DNA from 2 places in the Bradyrhizobium sp. ORS 86 genome. Region 2 is predicted to be linked to the other one. Evidence: riboswitches for the same ligand, from Rfam matches in the RefSeq annotation. Region 2 holds a riboswitch; the other holds the start of a gene.

Region 1 (4,416 bases), 1.9 Mb from region 2:
GCGACCCTGGCGCCGGATTGCACATCGACGCTGGAGCCTGCCGGCGCAGCGGGACCGGCGCCTATTGTGCTCGTCCAGGGATTGGGGGCAGTTGCATTACACGTCGTTGCGATACCGACCGTGACACACGCTGCATCGGCCGGCGCCGCCGACATGCTGACGCTCATGGCCGCAAGCAAGAAGGATATCAGCGTCGTCGCGCTGCGAGGACGTGTGAGCGAAGATTTTGATGATGGAGAACATGACAGCGAAATGACTCTTCTTCTGTCGTAGGTTCGCCGCATACGCAGCCCCGCAGGATCATGGTTGTTGTTTTTCGTTTGACACCCTTGGAGCGAAAACGTGTCAGAAGTGTGCGAGCAGGGCTGGAAAACGCGCATAGCTGATACTCGCGTTTTGCGTGTTCCATATATCAATGCACTCTTGAGTGAATTTGTGATCGCGCCGTCGGGTCGAATTGTCGCAGCGAGTGGCGGACGCTGGCGCGCTTCGCGATGCGGTCATGCCGTCTTCGGGCGCTCCGACTATTCAGCCTGCTCCGGAATTGGCGTGTTGGCGGGCCTCGGCATCGCCGCCTGCTTCAGGCGCACGTCAGGGAGCAAGTGGTAGGGAAGATAGAATGCGTTCGCGATGATCGTCGGGATCACCGCGCTTCCGATCACAGCGGCCACCAGCGCCGAATACTGGCTTTGGTTGATGATCCCGTGCGAGAGACCATAAAGGGACGAAATGGTCCCGAAGGTCAACCCGGTCGACATCAGAAGCGTTGTGTACATCGCTTCCCTCCGCGGAGAGCCGAACAATTTCGTGACAGGCAAGACGCCGGCGATCTTGGTGGACATCTTCACCAGCAGGAAGAACACGAAGGCCGTCGGTGCGGACACCAGCGCCGGGAGCGAGACAAACGATCCGGCGCGGATGAAGTAGAACGGCGTCAGCAATCCAAACGTCAGCGTGCGAAGCCGACGCACCAGCACGTGATCCTTCCCGACCGTGCCCGCCAGCACCATGCCGATCAGATAGGCAGGCAGCACCGCCTCGCTGTCGGCCCAGGTTGCGAGCGCCCCCATGCCGAACAGACAGAGTAGCAGGAATTTGGTTTCGAGCTCCGAGGGGCGATTACCGTAGAGACGGAAGAAGCGCGGCGTGAGCCAAGGCAGAATGGCGAAAACAACGGCGCCGACTCCCAGAAAGACCAGCGTCTTCCAGCTAAAGGGTGCAAAGATGAGACCGAGTGCGACGACGGTGCCGAGGTCGGTCACGAAGCAGGCGGCAAGCACCGTCTTGCCATAGTCCGTGGTATTGAAGCCGAATTCGATCATGACCGCATAGACCACGGCGACCGAGGTCGTCGACATTGCGACGCCGGCGAGCCAGCTCGGCATGATCTCCCATCCAAGGAGATAGCGCGCCGCTGCCGCGCAACCGAGGAACGGAACGAAGAAGCTCACCAGGCCAACTGCGGCCGCCTCCCGCCATTTTTGCCTGAAGATGGTTGGGTCGAGTTCGGCTCCGGCGAGAAACGTCAGCACGATCGCGCCGATGCCTGAGAGAAACTTGATCCAGGATTCGTCGGTACCAAGCACTGATGAGCCAATCATCGCATCGATGACAAGCTGCGCGATCGTGCCGACCACAATTTCTGACAGCGCGGTGGAGATGCGCAGCCAAATCGACAGCAGGCTGGCGAGCAACGCCAAGCCGAGCCACAGCGCCGCGAGTGCCCACATGCTCGTCATGACGGCCTCCGCGCGATGACGTCGCGTGACTTCTGCGGTCTTGTTGCGAAACTCTGGGCAAAGAATGGACGTGCTGAGTGGGGCATGGATCCTCCTGCTCGCGTTGCAGCGTCGCAGGAGTCATCAGCCGGTCCGGCGTTTTTGGGGGACTCCATCCCCGTTATTCGGATAGTAAGCGCGACCGCGACAAACACAAGGGCCGATCGTCCGGGCACCTTCCCGAAACCCGGCCGCTTTTTCGGCTTCGCGGTGCCGCAGAGCCGACAGGGATGGTGCCCTGACAGTCCCGCGTCGCAATATCCAGGAATAGCCCATTTGGGACATGAACCTTGGGCGGGGGTATGTAGACCTATAGATACCGGGATTTTGCAATCACCTTCCTGGGGCTAGAACCAACGCCGCTCGCACGTATTTCAAGCGGGCGGCGTTGTTGTTGTGCGCACGTGGCCGTCATCGCGAGGCGAGGCATCGTCCCGAGACGCGCGTTCTGCCTCCTTGCCACGAGGGTTATCGACGTTTGTGACGCACAACTAATCCAGGAAGGTCACGGGCGTGCCGCGCTTGACGACGGCAGCCAACGCATGCGCATCCCAATTGGTCAATCGCACGCAGCCATGCGAGGCCGCCTTGCTGATCCTGCCGGGATCGGCCGTGCCGTGAATGCCATAGCCCTCGGCAGAAAGATTGATCCACATCGAGCCGACCGGATTGTTCGGACCGGGCCTGATGGTGAAGGGCTTCCTCGATTTGACGCCCTTGAAGCGGTATTTCGGGTTGTAGCGATAGATCGGATTCTTGTTGATCGCCGTCACCTTCAGCGTACCGGTCGGCGTCGGCTTTTCCGCGCTGCCGACCGTCGCGGGATAGAACGCGAGCAGTTGTCCCTTGGCGTCGAACGCCTTGACCGTCTGCCGCGTCTTGTCGACCTCGACACGTGCGACCGGCGTCGAATGTCCGGTTTGGAGAACGTTCGCGACCGCAATGGTTTCGCCGGCCTTGTCGAACTTCTTGCCGGGATTGATCGCCTGAAGCAATGCCTCGCTCATGTGGAATTTCTCGGCGAGCGCTTCACGCGGACTGGTATAGTTCAGAGCCGGCAAGCTCTTCATGTTCTCCATTTTTGCCGGCAGCTTCTTCAGGAACGGTCCTTTCACGTCCGCCTCGGCGATCTCGTAGTTGACGATCGCAGGACCATCGCTGACAGCGGCAAGCTTGTCCCAGAGCTCTGTCGTGACCGCCTTGTCGAAGGACAATCCATTCGCCTCGGCGAAGGCCACAAGCGCCTTCTGTGCATTCTCGCCAAGCTTGCCGTCGATCTCGCCAGGGGAAAAATGCGCGCGATCGAGCAGAATTTCGAGCTTGGCAACGGACGCGTTGATCTGGTCGCGGCTTGGCGGCTTTGCTGGCGGGGCTGCCGCGTCATTGATGGCGGCGGCATCGAGCCGTGCCGCAACCGTCGGCCCGGCCGACACGAGCAGGAGGACAACGGCAAGGGACCGAAACATCGTGCATCCCACGCGTGGATCATTCCGTAAAGCTACGGAGAGCTTCGAAGTTCCATCACGTGTAACCGCGGAGATCCTGCGATGGAACAAGCAAGATCGCAGCTTCGCCCCAATCGACCCGTTAAAAAGTCGTTATCGGAAGTGCATTTGCGCCCAGCTCACAGCACAATCGAGGTCCTCCGTAGCAAATGCGATTCATCGTCGCGGTGCTGGCCGCGTTTCTCGCCTTGATGTTCGATTTCGAACGTTCGCCAAACCCCGTCCCAAGTGACGCCCCAACAACTCAAGCCTCGCCTGTCTCAAGACATTCGGTGTCCGATGCCGTCCCGTTCGCGGCCCTCTTCATTGAGAGCGCGGCTGCCAGCGAGAAGCCGAGTGCGACGGTCGAGAGTGAAGGGCCCGCCGAGAGTCAGCCGCAGCAAGCTGAGCTCAAGCCTCAGGCTTCCGCGATCGATGCGTTCTGTCACGCCCTCAGTCAAGCAGCCGAGGCGAGCGAGATTCCCGTCGCGTTCTTTGCGCGTCTGATTTGGCAGGAGAGCCGCTTCCGCTCGAACGAGGTCAGCCACGCGGGCGCGAAGGGCGTTGCGCAGTTCATGCCGGAGACGGCCGCGGAAGTCGGCCTCGACGATCCCTTCGATCCGTTCAAGGCGTTGCCCGCATCCGCAAAGCTGTTGCGCAAACTGCGCGACGATTTCGGCAATCTCGGTCTTGCGGCTGCCGCCTACAACGCCGGCGCCGGCCGCATCCAGAAGTGGCTCGCCAAGCAGAGCGACTTACCGCGCGAGACCCGCGACTATGTCCGCATGATCACCGGAACCAAGGCGGAGGACTGGATCGAGGATGCCGACAGGCTTGCAATCCGCGTCGACCTGCCACGCGAAGCGCCGTGCGAAGGGGTCGGCGGCTTGTCCAAGGCGAAGGATGTCGCCTTTGTCTCGGCACTGGCCGCGCCCGGCGTGACCACGATCATCCGCAAGGCGGAGTCGGCCGAACTGGCGGCAAGACTTGCGGCCAGCCGCGTGCGCAAGCGGGTCGCGATCCTGCTCAAGAAGGCAACGCCGGAAGCTGCCCGGCTCGGCAAGGGCCGCCGCGTCGTGGTTGCACACACCAAGGCAAAGTCCGCGAAAGGCCGTGCCATTCGCCTGGCTTCACGCGAGCGTTCATCGAGCTGA
Region 2 (4,416 bases):
AATCGATGGATCATATTTCGAGCTTCTTTCAGATGCTGCGGATCGAACTCGCCTTCTATGTCGGCTGCTTGAACCTCTATGGGCACCTGGAGAAACTCGGTGCGCCCGTCTGCTTTCCCAAGCCAACAGCGCTGAGGGACGAGAAGCTGTCATTCTCAGGTCTGTACGACGTTTGTCTCGCTATCAGCATGAACCGAAAGCCCGTCGGCAACGATCTGGAGAGCGCTGGCAAGGATCTCATCGTCATCACTGGCGCCAATACCGGCGGCAAATCGACGTTCCTGCGCAGTCTGGGCCTGGCCCAACTGATGATGCAGGCGGGCATGTTCGTGCCGGCGGAGAGGTTTTCAGCGGAGGTCCGGATCGCCCTGTTCAGCCATTTCAAGCGCGAGGAAGATGCTGCGATGGAGAGCGGAAAGCTCGACGAGGAGCTGAACCGAATGAGCGAGCTCGTTGAGCATCTTCGTCCGGGCGCGATGATACTCACGAACGAGTCGTTCGCGGCGACCAATGAACGCGAAGGCTCGGAAATCGCGATGCAGATCACGACGGCGTTGCTGGAGAAGGAAGTGAAGGTCGGCTACGTGACGCATCTGCACCAGTTCGCGCATCGTATGCATCAGAAGAAGCTTCCGAATGCGTTATTCCTGCGGGCGGAGCGCCAGCCGGACGGCACGCGGACCTTCCGGCTGGTCGAAGCCGCGCCGCTGCAGACGAGCTATGGGGAAGATCTCTACGCGAACGTATTTGGAGGGGACGAGTGGCCGACGGAATCCCGTCGGCTCTCAGCGGCTCGATAGCCTGGGCGAGAAGAGGCGGTGTGCTGAGCTAGGCTGGATCGATCCCGTCTAAATGGCCGGTTTCGTTGATCGCAAGAACACGAATCCGATCGCCGGTTATCTCGATCTCGTTGATGCAACAGGGCTCTTGCGTGAGCCTCCAGTAGGAGGAGAGCGGCAGGTCCGCGACCTGCAAAAGCAGCGCCCGGTTCACGCTGTCATGCGAAACCAGAACGACAGTGCCGTAAGGGTGTCTTTCGAGTGCGAGCCGGACCGCGTCCGCTGCGCGCGCAACGACGTCCTGCAGGGAGTCGCCACCCGGAAATCGCATCAGGTGGGGCGTGTTGAACCAGGTCGCGTGAAGCATCGGCTCTGAGGCTGCCATTTCCTCATGGCTCTTCATCCGCCACGCGCCATAATCGATGTCGTTGAGCGCTTCGATGCTCTCCGCCTCGATCCCGCACGCCCTCGCGATGGCAGAGCCGGTAGCGACGCAGCGCGACAGCGGGCTTGTGTAGACTCGTTCCGGCTGCCATTTGGATGCGATGCGCCCGGCAACCGCGAGCGCTTCGGCCTGTCCGCGCCTGGTCAGGGGCAGGTCCTCTCGTCCGCGAAAGCGGGCAGGGCGAATGCCCTCGACATGACCGTGACGGACCAGCAGGATCTTGATCAAGGTCAAACCTCATTTAGGCTTCATGTCAGGGTGGCTCTGGTGACGCTGGCATTCTACCGCCTCCAGTCGCGAGAGCGATGGATCGTTGAGCGCGCGGTCGGAGCCTTTCCTTGGCGGCGCCTCTCGTCCTGGTCTCCGTCGCCGTGGCTTTCCGCGCTTGCTATGGTCCGATTCCCAGTTACAATTGACAAACATTCAGGGGATGGGGTCCCCCCGTAACCGCCGATGAGGCTGATGACTCCTGCCGGACGCTTGCCGTCGGTGGGAGCGCGTTGCTTCAAATCCTTCCAAGCATCCAGCACGTGAGTTCGCCCGACGGCGCATCGCCGTCGTGTTGTTGGAGGCGCTAATGACGGGTGTTTGGGCTCTTGCGGCATTGTGGTTGGGCTTGGCGTTGATCGCCAGCCTTCTGTCGATCTGGCTGCGGATTTCGACCGCTCTGTCGGAGATCGTGGTCGGAACGATCGCGCAGCTCATCATCGGTGCTGTCATCGGATCGGCGGTGCTCGGGACGGATGAGTCCTGGGTCAAATTTCTCTCGGGCGTCGGCGCGATTGTGCTGACCTTCCTGGCAGGGGCGGAACTTGACCCCGTCATATTCAAGCTGAAGTGGAAAGAGGCGGCAGCCGTTGGGCTTGCCAGCTTCTTGTTCCCGTTCATTGGATGCGCCGCCGCCGCTCACTACTTGCTCGGCTGGGAGATCATGTCGAGTTGGCTTGCAGGTGTCGCCATGTCGACCACCTCGGTGGCGGTGGTTTATGCCGTGATGATCGAATTCGGCTTCAACACCACCGAGTACGGCAAGACAGTTCTGGCCGCCTGCTTTGTCACGGACCTCGGGACCGTGGTTGCGCTCGGGCTGATCTTTTCTCCGTTTACAATGAAGACACTGATCTTTCTCGGTATTGGCGCGGTGGTCTTCGGCGTGCTGCCCTGGCTGACCCCGCGGTTCTTCTGGCTGTACGGGGGGCGCCCGTCCGAACTGGAGACGAAATTTCTGCTGCTCTGCCTGTTCGAAATGGGGGCGCTGGCGACCTGGGCCGATAGCGAAGCCGTTCTTCCGGCTTACCTGATCGGGATGGTGCTCGCAGGCACTGTTGGAAAGGACCACGCCCTGGTGCGCCGGTTGCGCACTCTTACCTTCGGATTGCTGACGCCGTTCTACTTCATCCGGGCCGGTTCGTTTGTTTCCGTGCCTGCGCTCATCGCGGCACCGGCGGCATTCATCTTCTTCCTAGTGATCAAGATCGCGACCAAGATCGTGGGTGTCCATCCCGTCACCAAGTATTTCGGCTCTCCCAACAGAGAGGCGATGTACACGACGCTCTTGATGTCGACCGGACTGACCTTCGGCACGATCTCGTCGCTCTTTGGCCTGTCACATGGCATCATCAACCAGGGCCAATATTCCGCACTCGTTGCGGCAGTGATCGGCAGCGCCGTCATCCCAACGGTCATCGCCAATGCATTCTATCTCCCTCGCCATCTGCTGCCGCATACCGACGCGCAGCAGGCCGAGGAGGAGCCCGTAAGACCTCTTCGGCCCGCTGCACGCCGCGCCGAATGATGGAGGCAGCTATGTTCCGCAGAATTCTGCATGCCAACGACGGTTCTGAGCACGCATTCCACGCTTTGGCGTTTGCCATAACGATGGCCAAACAGAACAGCGCCGAACTTCACATGATTTGCGTGGAGGAAATTGACTACATGCCCGAATTTATCGAGGAGGTTCGGGAGGAGACCGGCACGGCAGCGCGCCGCTATCACTCGGTCATTCAGCGGGCGCGAAGCCTGGCCGAACAGAGCCACCTTGAGCTTCACACCCATGTGGTGGCCGGCCATCCGGTCCGGGACATCGTGGACTTCGCGGTTAAGATTAGAGCCGAGCTGCTTGTGATCGGCGCTACGGGTCATTCGGCGCTTTACGAACGGCTCATCGGCAGTCGCGCCGATCGCATCGTACAACTTGCGGCTTGCCCGGTGCTGGTCGTGAAATGAGGGCGCGACTTAGGTATCAAATAAAAAGGGGGTCGAACATGCAGCTACCGCGAGAAGCCATCCTCCTCAGGATCTTCTTTGGTGAAAATGATCAAGCGAACCATCACCCGCTGCACGAAGCGATCGTGCTGAAGGCCAGGGAGATGCACATGGCCGGCGCGACCGTGCTGCGAGGCGGCCTGGGGTTCGGCCATTCCGCACGCCTGCACACGGCGAAGATGCTGCGCCTTTCGGAAGACCTTCCGCTCGTCGTCGAGATCGTCGACACTCAGGAGAAGATCGATGCCTTTCTGCCCGTCCTCGACAGCATGATGAGCAGCGGACTGATCACGATGGAGAGGGTGCAGGTCCTGCAGTACGGAACCGAAATGAGACCTGTGCCAGGTTGAAATTCTGCGAAGCAAGAAAGCAGAGCTCCTGCGATGGCGGTGCAGCCAGCCACTATATCAAGCGCTCACGCCACCATCGTAAGGATAAACAGCGGTTCCTCATGTCGGTGGTTGCGTATGATTCCCTCCCTGGGCACCATTCGCTTTTCCACGCTGCGGTTCGATTTTGTACGATAGCGTGCTCGATGACCGGCGCGAACGGCGCTCGCGGATTTGCCTCCCCACAGCCCGCTAGATTTAAGTAGGTGCTGCTCATCAACCTGCGCTCCCGTGGCGACGGCGAGTCACGATCAAAGCGAATCGGCGAACTCGACCATTCGACGGCGCTGATCAGGGTCGGGCAACTGGCCGCGCATCGCGCCAGCGTTGTCCGTCATGTGGCCGGGATCACCGGTCCCGGGGATCACGGCCGTGATGCGCGAGTCGGCGAGCAGATATTTCAGGAAAAACTGCCCCCACGAGTTTGCGAACACCCGCGCCCAGTCCGGCAATTCCTTGCCGTGCACCGCCTTGAATAATCTGCCATTGCCGTAAGGCAAGGCGGTCAGCACGCCGGCTCCGATGTCGGCCGCCAGTG

The links. Region 2 has a riboswitch for fluoride ahead of P6U25_RS04900 (cation:proton antiporter). Riboswitches for the same ligand answer to the same signal wherever they lie in the genome.
Region 1: it holds a riboswitch for fluoride, as region 2 does, so the genes downstream of both, P6U25_RS13435 (cation:proton antiporter) here and P6U25_RS04900 (cation:proton antiporter) in region 2, are expected to answer to the same signal.

What each region holds. Positions count from the first base shown of each region.
Region 1 covers NZ_CP120699.1:2,985,272-2,989,687, forward strand. Annotated here, with positions in the region: gene P6U25_RS13430 (hypothetical protein) at 1-273, shown strand, start outside; gene P6U25_RS13435 (cation:proton antiporter) at 525-1,739, opposite strand; fluoride riboswitch at 1,847-1,907, opposite strand; gene P6U25_RS13440 (L,D-transpeptidase family protein) at 2,270-3,244, opposite strand; gene P6U25_RS13445 (lytic transglycosylase domain-containing protein) at 3,433-4,416, shown strand.
Region 2 covers NZ_CP120699.1:1,080,459-1,084,874, forward strand. Annotated here, with positions in the region: gene P6U25_RS04890 (MutS-related protein) at 1-800, shown strand, start outside; gene P6U25_RS04895 (histidine phosphatase family protein) at 829-1,452, opposite strand; fluoride riboswitch at 1,642-1,703, shown strand; gene P6U25_RS04900 (cation:proton antiporter) at 1,784-3,019, shown strand; gene P6U25_RS04905 (universal stress protein) at 3,031-3,450, shown strand; gene P6U25_RS04910 (DUF190 domain-containing protein) at 3,489-3,839, shown strand; gene P6U25_RS04915 (aldo/keto reductase) at 4,130-4,416, opposite strand, start outside.